3 regions of the Kitasatospora sp. NPDC058478 genome follow, and region 2 is predicted to be linked to each of the others. Evidence: riboswitches for the same ligand, from Rfam matches in the RefSeq annotation. Region 2 holds a riboswitch; each other region holds the start of a gene.
The links. Region 2 has a riboswitch for thiamine pyrophosphate ahead of ACFWPT_RS36820 (purine-cytosine permease family protein). Riboswitches for the same ligand answer to the same signal wherever they lie in the genome.
Positions count from the first base shown of each region.

Region 1 (3,223 bases), on a different contig from region 2:
CCCGGATGCCGTTGCGGGTCAGCACGTCCAGGACGGAGCCCTGGGTGCCGGCGTCGACCCGGCGCATCGCCACGGTGGTCAGCTCGGTGCCGGAGGCCAGTAGCGCCCGTTCCAGGATCTCCAGGCTGGGTGCGCCGCCGGTGCCCATGATCAGCCGGGAGCCGAAGGACGCCCCGGCGATGGTCAGCAGGTCGTCGGCCATGTCAGCCTCCCTGGACGGCGGTGAGGATCTCGATCCGGTCGCCCGTCGACAGTTCCGTGGCCGGCCACGAACTGCGCGGCACCACGGCCTCGTTGAGGGCGGCGGCGACGCCGCTGTGGGCGGTGCTGAGGGTGGCCACGACCTCTGCGAGGGTGGTCGTGGTGGACACCCGGCGGGGCTCGCCGTTGACGGTCAGCGCGATCTCGGCCGGTGCGGTCCGGGCCGGCGTGGTCTGGGCCGGCGTGGTCTGGGGTGGTGCGATCTCGGTCATGCGGAGGCCTTCGTGGTGGAGCGGTCGGGGGAGAACCGGGTGGGTGTGAACGGCTGTGCGAGCTCGGGGAGTTCGCCGGTCGCCAGGTACTCGGCGAGCAGGTCGGCGGTCACCGGGGTGAGCAGCACGCCGTTGCGGTAGTGGCCGGTGGCGGCGACCAGCCCGGGCAGCGCGGTCGGGCCCAGCAGCGGGGCGTTGTCCGGCGAGCCGGGCCGCAGCCCGGCCGAGGTCTCCAGCAGCGGGAGTTCGGTGATGCCCGGCACCAACTCGTGGGCGTCGCGCAGCAGTTCGTACACCCCGCCGGCGGTGACGGTGGTGTCGTAGCCCTGCTCCTCGGTGGTCGCGCCGATCACCAGCTCGCCGTTCTCCCGGGGCACCAGGTACAGGTGCTGTCCGCGCACCACCGCGCGGACGTTGCGGGACAGGAACGGCCGGTACGCCTCGGGGATCCGCAGCCGCAGGATCTGCCCCTTCACCGGGCGGACGGCCGGCAGCACGCCCTCCGGCAGTCCGGGCAGCCGGTGGCTGTGCGGGCCGGCCGCGAGCACCACCTGGTCGGCCCTCCGGGTCTCGCCTGTGCCGAGCCGGGCGCCGACCGCGCGGCCGCCCTCGACCAGCAGCCCGACGGCCTCGGCACGGTGGACCACGACCCCGGCGAGCTCGCAGGCGGCCACCAGGGCGGTCAGCAGCCGGCGGGGATCCACCTGGTGGTCGTCCGCGACGTGCAGGCCGCCGCGCACGCCGGGGGCGAGCATCGGCTCCAGCCTGCGGGCCTCCCGGCCGGTCAGCCAGGCCGAGTCCAGGCCGAGCCGCTGGTGGAAGGCGTGCAGCTCGCGCAGTTCCTCGCGGTCGTCGGAGTCCAGCGCGACGGCGATCGTGCCGCACCGGCGGTACCCGGTGTCCAGGCCGCCGCTCGCCTCGGTGAGCTCGGCGGCGAAGTCCCCGTACCGCTGGTTGGAGGCCATGCCGAGGCGCAGCAGCGGCTCCTCCCCGTACTGCAGCTCGGTGACCGGGGCGAGCATCCCGGCCGCGACCCCGGCCGCCCCGCCGCCGGGGGAGGGGTCGACCACGACGATGTTCCGCAACCCGCGCTGCGCGGCGCGCCAGGCGACGGCGAGGCCGATGATGCCCCCGCCGATCACCAGCACGTCGGCGTGGGTTTCCTCGGGCAAGCGTGACAAGGCTGCTCTTCTCCCTTCGCCGGAATGACCCGGATCAGGTTCGGACGGTCGCGGGCCGTGCCAGCCCGCCTCTCAGCCCGGTACGCCGGGCTCCCGTGATGGTGCCCCCACCATAACGCCGGGGGCGGGCCCGGCCGAAGGCCCGTACGCGGGGTGGACGGGCCGGTGGCCCCGGCAGGGCGCTGAGTACAGTGACGGGCGTGGCAGAGCTGAACGCAACGGATCGGGTGGTCGTCGTCGGGGCCGGGCTGGCCGGGGCGCAGTGCGCCCTGAAGCTGCGGCAGGGCGGCTGGCGGGGGCGGATCACGCTGGTCGGGGAGGAGCCGCACGCGCCGTACGACCGGCCGCCGCTCTCCAAGGACGTGCTGCTCGGCAAGGCCGACGCCACCACCCTGGACATCGACTACCCGCACCTGGGCATCGAGCTGCTCACCGGCCGCCGCGCCACCGGCCTCACCCCCGGCGTGCTGCACACCGACGCCGGCGACCTCCCGTACGACGCCCTGGTGATCGCCACCGGCGCCACCCCGCGCGCCCTGCCCGGCGCCGAGCGCGCGCACCTGCTGCACACCCTGGACGACGCGCTGGCGCTGCGCGCCCTGCTGCGGCCCGGCCTGCGGCTGGTGCTGGTCGGCGCGGGCTGGATCGGCGCCGAGGTGTCCACCGCCGCCCGCGCGGCCGGCTGCGAGGTGACGGTGGTCGAGGCGGGCCCGGCGCCCGTCCCCGGCGCGCTGCCGGCCGAGGTCGGTTCGGCGATGGCCGCCTGGTACGCCGAGGCCGGTGTCGACCTGCGCTGCGGGGTCGGCGTGGCCGCCGTCGAGGAGGGCGCGGTGCTGCTCGCGGACGGCTCGCACCTGCCCGCCGACGAGGTCGTGGTAGGCGTCGGCGCCCGGCCCGCGACGGGCTGGCTGGCCGGTTCCGGCGTCGAGCTGGACGGCACCGGCGCCGTCCTGGTGGACGGGCGGCTGCGCACCGGCCTGCCCGGCGTCTTCGCGGCCGGGGACTGCGTCAGCTACCCGTCCGCCCGCTCCGGCGCCCGGCTGGCCGTCCAGCACTGGGACCACGCGTTGCAGTCCGGCGAGGCCGCGGCGGCCGCCGTCCTCGGCGCGGACGCGCCGCCGTACGACCCGGTGCCGTACTTCTGGTCGGAGCAGTTCGGCCGGATGGTCCAGTACGCCGGGCGGCACGCCGAGGGCGACGAACTGCTGTGGCGCGGCGGCTCGCAGGACGCCTCCTGGACGGTGCTCTGGCTGCGCGACGGGGTGCCGAGCGCGCTGCTGGCCGTCGACCGGCCGCGCGACCTGACCCAGGGCCGCAGGCTGATCGAGCGCGGCACCGCGCTGGACCGGGCCCGCGCGGCGGACCCCTCGGTGCCGCTGAAGTCGGCGGTCGCGGGGTAGCGGCTGGTGCGCGGGGGGCTGTGGAGGTGGCAGTCTGGTGGCGTGAGTGAGATTGAAAGCAAGATTGAAGCCCTGGTTTCCGAGTGGATGTACCTGCCCGACATCTCGGAGCAGTGGGGGGTGCGCGTCACCGAGGTGCGCGACCTGGTCCGCACCGGCGGGCTGATCG
Region 1 is NZ_JBHXML010000022.1:9,569-12,791, reverse strand. Features, by position in the region: gene ACFWPT_RS14390 (thiazole synthase) at 1-202, opposite strand, end outside; gene thiS (sulfur carrier protein ThiS) at 204-473, opposite strand; gene thiO (glycine oxidase ThiO) at 470-1,645, opposite strand; TPP riboswitch at 1,649-1,761, opposite strand; gene ACFWPT_RS14375 (NAD(P)/FAD-dependent oxidoreductase) at 1,846-3,054, shown strand; gene ACFWPT_RS14370 (Rv2175c family DNA-binding protein) at 3,097-3,223, shown strand, end outside.
Region 1: it holds a riboswitch for thiamine pyrophosphate, as region 2 does, so the genes downstream of both, thiO (glycine oxidase ThiO) here and ACFWPT_RS36820 (purine-cytosine permease family protein) in region 2, are expected to answer to the same signal.

Region 2 (3,223 bases):
ACGGCGACGTCGTAGCCCTCGGCGTGGCCCAGCACGGACGCGTTGTAGGACGTGCCGTCGGCGAACTTGACGGTCAGTTTGCCGCCGTTGAGGGTCGGCGCGACCACGTGGTTGTTGGTGAGGATGTGGCCCTCGGTGTCGAAGACGAAGCCGGTGCCGGTGCCCGACTCGCCGTTGCCCTGCGCCTTGATGGTGACGACGCTGGGCAGCGCCTTCTGCGCGATGCCGGCGATCGAGCCGGGGGCGGGCTCGTTCTTCTGGGTGTTGCTGGCCTGGACGGTGGTGCTGCGGTGGTCGTCGGCGCTGTTGGTGCGGTCGTTGCGGTCCGCGACGGTCACGCCGAGCGCCCCGCCGGCCACGCCGGCGACCAGCGCGACGGCTGCGATCAGGGCGACCAGGCCGCCGCGCTTCTTGCGCGGGCCGCCGGGGCCGCCGGGGTAGTCGGCCGGGTAGCCGAGCGGTCCGGCCGGGCCGCCCGGGTAGCCCGCGCCGCCGCCGGCGTCGTGGGCGGCGCCCCAGCCGCCGAGCGGCTGGCCGGCGCCGAACGGGTGGTGGCCGGGCGCGGGGTGCGCGGCGGGCGCGCCGGGTGCGGCCGGGGTGCCGTACGGGTCGTGCGGGCCGGCGGCGGGGACGCCGTGGGCCGGGGTGGCGTACGGGTTGGCACCCGGCGGCAGGGCCGGGCTCTCGGCGACGGGTGCGACAGGTGCGACGGGTACCGCCGGCGCGGCCGGGACCGGCGGGGCGGGCGGCAGGACGGGCGGCGGCGCGTCGATGTAGCCGGTGGCGGCGTCGACCGGGGCGGTCGGCGCGTCGGCGACCGGCGCGGCCGGGGCCTGCGGGGCCGCCTCCGGCGCGGGGACCTTGGTGAAGGCCACGGTGGGCTGGTACCCGCCCTCGGCCGGAACACCATCGGTCGGCGCGCCTTCGGTCGGCGCGGCCTCAGCCGGTGCGGCCTCGGCGGCCGGCGCGGCCGCGGGCTCGGGGACCCGGCCGAAGGCCAGTGTCGGCTGGTGCCCGCCCGAGGCGTGGCCGTCGGAAGCGGGAACAGCCGCCGCCTGGCCGCCCGAGGGCTGCTCCCCCTGCGGCCCGGTGGGCCCAACCTCGCGCTCGGTGCTCACGAACGACCTCCATAGCTGACAGAACCAAGGACCATAGTTTTTCGTACTGCCGATTCGATTGCCGTAAGGACCCCTCTGAATAACTCATAAGAATCCTTAGCCGCCGCCGACAGCCGGGCCGCCGACCAGGCTGTCCTGCGCCGACGACCGAGCCGATCACCAAGCCGACGACCGAGCCGACGAGCAACTCGACGGCCGAACCGGCGACCAGGCCGACGACCGGAGGCTCCCCCACCTCCGCCGGACGTCCCGCGATGCGGGCCGCACACCCCGTGGCCTTGGCGTTCACCCCCGGGCCGGTTAGCCTGTCGCTCACAACTGACACGCGGGAGCTTGGACCGACCAGGCTGAGAGTGCGCTGGTCGACCGTACGCCACGGGATCGTGGGCGGACCGTCGAGGGGGCGCAGACCGCCGGAACCTGTCCGGGTAATGCCGGCGTAGGGAGTATCGGCCATGTCGCCTGCTTCGCCATCCTCTTCTTCGGGCGCGCCCGCGTCCAAGGGTTTCCCCGAACCGTCCCCGACCGCTCACGACGGTGACAGCGGTGACAGCGGTCGCCCGGGCCCCACCGACACGGCGACCGCCGTCCTGGACCGCCCGGAGCGTGCCGAGGCACCGCTCGTACTGGACACCGAGCCGCCGCGCACGCTGCGCTTCCGGGACCACTTCGCGCTCTGGATGAACCTGGGCGTCAGCCTGATCGGCTTCTCCACCGCCGCGACCGTGCTCGGCGCCAAGGGCAGCGAGCTGTCGCTGGCCGCCGCGGTGACCGCGATCGTGGCCGGCACCGTGGTCGGCACCGCGATGCTCGGCGTGGCCGCGCTGATCGGGGCCCGTACCGGTGCGCCCGCGATGGCGAACCTGCGCGGGCTGTTCGGCACCCGGCTGTCGTACGTCCCGACGGTGCTGAACATCGTCCAGTGCGTCGGCTGGGGCGTGTTCGAGCTGCTCACGATCGCGGTGGGCGCGCAGACCGTCGCCCACACCGACGGCTACCGCTGGCTGTTCGTGCTCCTGGCGGGCGCGCTGACCACCGCGCTGACCATCTGGCCGCTGGGCTCGATCGCGGTGCTGCGCCGCTTCGTGGCCGGTGCGGTCGCCGTCGCGATGGTGTACTTCACCGTCCAGTTGGGCCGCCAGGGGGTGCCCGACCCGGGCGCCGGCAACTGGCACGGCTTCCTGGGCGCCACCGACGCGATGATCGCGGTGTCGATCTCCTTCGTCCCGCTGGCCGCCGACTACACCCGGCACTCGCGCACCGCGCGCTCGGCGTTCTGGGGCAGCTTCTCCGGCTACACGATCGCCCAGGTCTGGTGCTACGTGCTCGGCCTGATGGCCCTGCTGCAGTCCGACGGCGACCCGAACAGGATCTTCGACTCCTTCCTCGGCGTCTGGGCCGGCTGGCTGTTCCTGCTGGTGCTGGTGCTGCGCGAGACGGACCAGTCCTTCGCCAACGTGTACTCGACCGCGATGTCGGTGCAGAACCTGCTGCCGAAGGTGGACCGCCGGGTGCTGACCGGCGGGATCGGCCTGCTGATCACCGTGCTGGCCCTGCAGATCGACAAGTTCACCGACACCTACACCAACTTCCTCGGCCTGATCGGCTCGGTCTTCGTGCCGCTGCTGGCGGTGCTGGCGGTGGACTACTTCTTCGGCGCCGGCCGGTACGGCTGGAACCTCTCCGCCGACGCGCCCTCGCGCCGCCTGATGCTGCTGCCGTGGGTGCTGGGCTTCGCGGTCTACCAGTTCATCGCGCCGACCGCGGTGGCCGGCTGGTGGACGGACTTCTGGACCTCCGCCCAGGACGCCCTGGACTTCACCCCGCAGGAGTGGACGTCGGCCTCGCTGTTCGCCTTCCTGGTGCCGGCCCTGGTCACCTGGGCGCTCACCCCGCTGACCCGCAGGACGGCGCGGAGCTGACCGACCGGCACCGAAGACGGCCCCGCGGATTGGGGCCGTCTTCGCCTGCGCGTCACTTCCGCCGCCTATCGTGGGGCCCGTGACCAGCACAGACCCGTCCTCGACGGCGGCGCGCACCACGCCGCCCGTCCAGGTGATCGCCCACCGCGGTTCCTCGCACGCCCTGCCCGAGCACACCCTGGC
Region 2 is NZ_JBHXML010000095.1:10,340-13,562, forward strand. Features, by position in the region: gene ACFWPT_RS36815 (S1C family serine protease) at 1-1,118, opposite strand, end outside; TPP riboswitch at 1,434-1,581, shown strand; gene ACFWPT_RS36820 (purine-cytosine permease family protein) at 1,574-3,040, shown strand; gene ACFWPT_RS36825 (glycerophosphodiester phosphodiesterase family protein) at 3,120-3,223, shown strand, end outside.

Region 3 (3,223 bases), on a different contig from region 2:
CACGTATTACCACTACCACGTAATACTAGCTCGGCGACCGGATCCCCCAGTGGCCCAAGTGCGGCGCCGTGGCCCAGGCATGCCGAAGCGCTGCCACAGGAACAGCGAGACACCCGGAGCAGCGCTTCGACAGAACGACGTCAGTCGGCGAGGGGGAGGTAGACCCGGTTGCCCTGGGCGGCGAACTCGGCGGACTTCTCCGCCATGCCTGCCAGGGCCTCGGCGTCGAACTCGGTCTCCACGGCACTGGAACCCTCGCCGTGCTCGGCGCGGATCTTCTGACTGATCTTCATCGAGCAGAACTTCGGGCCGCACATGGAGCAGAAGTGGGCCGTCTTGGCGGGTTCGGCGGGGAGGGTCTCGTCGTGGAAGGCGCGGGCGGTCTCCGGGTCGAGGGCCAGGTTGAACTGGTCCTCCCAGCGGAACTCGAAGCGGGCGTCGGAGAGGGCGTCGTCCCAGTCCTGGGCGCCGGGGTGGCCCTTGGCGAGGTCGGCGGCGTGGGCGGCGATCTTGTAGGTGATCACGCCGGTCTTGACGTCGTCGCGGTTGGGCAGGCCCAGGTGCTCCTTGGGCGTGACGTAGCAGAGCATCGCGGTGCCCCACCAGGCGATCATCGCGGCGCCGATGCCCGAGGTGATGTGGTCGTAGCCGGGGGCGACGTCGGTGGTGAGCGGGCCGAGGGTGTAGAACGGCGCCTCGTCGCAGATCTCCTGCTGGAGATCCATGTTCTCCTTGATCTTGTGCATCGGGACGTGGCCCGGGCCCTCGATCATCACCTGGACGTCGCGCTCGCGGGCGATCCGGCCGAGCTCGCCGAGGGTGCGCAGTTCGGCGAACTGCGCCTCGTCGTTGGCGTCCGCGATGGAGCCGGGGCGCAGGCCGTCGCCGAGCGAGAAGGTGACGTCGTAGCGCGCGAGGATGTCGCAGAGCTCCTCGAAGTTGCTGTAGAGGAAGTTCTCCTGGTGGTGCGCCAGGCACCAGGCGGCCATGATCGAGCCGCCGCGCGAGACGATGCCGGTCTTGCGGCGGGCGGTCAGCGGGACGTACCGGAGCAGGACGCCGGCGTGGACGGTCATGTAGTCGACGCCCTGCTCGCACTGCTCGATGACGGTGTCCCGGTACACCTCCCAGCTCAGGTCCTCGGCCTTGCCGTCGACCTTCTCCAGGGCCTGGTAGAGCGGCACGGTGCCGATCGGCACGGGGGAGTTGCGCAGGATCCACTCGCGGGTGGTGTGGATGTTGCGGCCGGTGGAGAGGTCCATGACGGTGTCGGCGCCCCAACGGGTGGCCCAGGTCATCTTCTCCACCTCCTCCTCGATCGAGGAGGTGACGGCGGAGTTGCCGATGTTGGCGTTGATCTTCACCAGGAAGTTGGTGCCGATGATCGCCGGCTCCACCTCGGGGTGGTTCACGTTGACCGGGATGACGGCCCGGCCGCGGGCCACCTCGGCCCGCACGTACTCGGGGGCGAGGCCCTCGCGCAGCGCCACGAACTCCATCTCGGGGGTGACCACGCCCCGCTTGGCGTAGGCGAGTTGGGTGACGGCGGCACCGCCGCGGCCGCGCAGCGGGCGGCGCGGGCGGCCCGGGAAGACGGCGTCCAGGTTGCGCAGGTTCCCGCCGCGCGGCGAGGTGTGCTTGATCCCGTCGTCCTCGGGGCGCGCCTCGCGGCCGTCGTACTCCTCGACGTCGCCGCGCAGGCGGATCCAGGCGTCGCGCAGGGCGGGCAGGCCGCGCCGCACGTCGGGTTCGTAGGCCTGGTCGGTGTACGGGCCGGAGGTGTCGTACAGCGGGACGGTCCTGCCGTTGGTGAGCTGCACCTCGCGGTACGGGACCCGCAGGTCGGGCCGGGACCCTTCGCGGTAGGCCTTGCGCCAGGCCGGGGTGGGGTAGCCGGTGCCGGCGCTGGTGACGGAGGCGGTGGCGGTGGCGGCCTCGCCGGTCTCGCTGCCGCCGGCCTCGGTGCCGCTGTTCCCGGTGCTGCGGGCAGGCTGCGGCTGTGCTTCGAACGTGGTCATCTGACCTCAAACTCCCTACGCCGGCATTACCCGGTCAGGTTCCTGCGGTCGACGCAGCCGTCGGTCCGTCCGTCGACGTCCCGGTCAGCGCCCTCTCAGCCCGGTGCTCCGAGCTCCCGCGTCGGCAGGCGGTGTTGCCTGCACATGACGCCCAACACCGTAGCGAGCCGATCGCCGCAGGTCCAGCACGCCTCCGGCCGGCCGGACGCCGCGCCGGGAACGCCGAAGGCCCGGCCCCCGTCCAGGGGGCCGGGCCTCGGGCGGTTGCTCAGCCCTTGGCGGCCTTCTTCACCAGGACCACCACGGCGGCGGCGATGCCGGCGACGACCAGCACCTTGATCAGAATGCTCAGCAGGGCGCCGACGACACCGAAGACGAATCCCACGATGTTCCAGAGCAGCACCAGGACCAGCACCGGGATGACGATGTTCCGCACCCAGGAGGGCAGCGACTTCCAGAGCTCAGCCATGACCGTTCCTTCTCTCCCCGTGGGGTCGGCTGCCGTCCGGTGCCGCATCCCGCTTGCTTTCGGTACTTCGATCGTACGGGGACACGAGTGCCGGAACGAGGCCCGATGGCCCGGAGAGAACCCCTAGATCACCCCGACCCGGGGCCCCGGGGAGACCCGGGTACGGGCATCGGGGACGACCCCCGGAAAGGGCCCCGCACCCCATGCGACCAGCGGTCAGACCGGCCAGCGCTCGCCGCGCCAGGCGGCGTCCCAGAACATCCACTCGTAGCGCGAGGTGGTCGTGAAGTGCTCGACGACCCGGCGCCGTTCGGCCGGGGAGATCTCCTCGCCGAGGCGGTCGGTGAGCGCCAGCACCCGGCGGACGACGGACTGGAACGCCTCGTCGCCGTAGGTGGCGATCCACTTGGCGTACAGCGGGTCGGGGGAGCCCTGGGCGAGCAGCGCCTCGCCGACCCGGGCGTAGATCCAGTAGCAGGGCAGCACCGCGCCGACGGCCTCGGCGAAGGAGCCGCCATAGACGGTGGCCAGCAGGTAGCTGGTGTAGGCCCGGGTGGTGGGCAGCACCGGTTCGGCGGCGGCCTGCTCGGCGCTGCCGCCGAAGGCGGTCAGGAACTCGGCGTGCATGCCCTGTTCGGCGGCCAGCGCGCCGACCGCGTCGTCGGCGAAGGCCCGCACGTCCTCCTCGCCGGGCGCCTTGGCGGCGCAGACGGCGAGCGCGCGGGCGTAGTCGCGC
Region 3 is NZ_JBHXML010000031.1:41,288-44,510, forward strand. Features, by position in the region: gene thiC (phosphomethylpyrimidine synthase ThiC) at 141-2,018, opposite strand; TPP riboswitch at 2,014-2,148, opposite strand; gene ACFWPT_RS18890 (DUF5326 family protein) at 2,287-2,487, opposite strand; gene tenA (thiaminase II) at 2,704-3,223, opposite strand, start outside.
Region 3: it holds a riboswitch for thiamine pyrophosphate, as region 2 does, so the genes downstream of both, thiC (phosphomethylpyrimidine synthase ThiC) here and ACFWPT_RS36820 (purine-cytosine permease family protein) in region 2, are expected to answer to the same signal.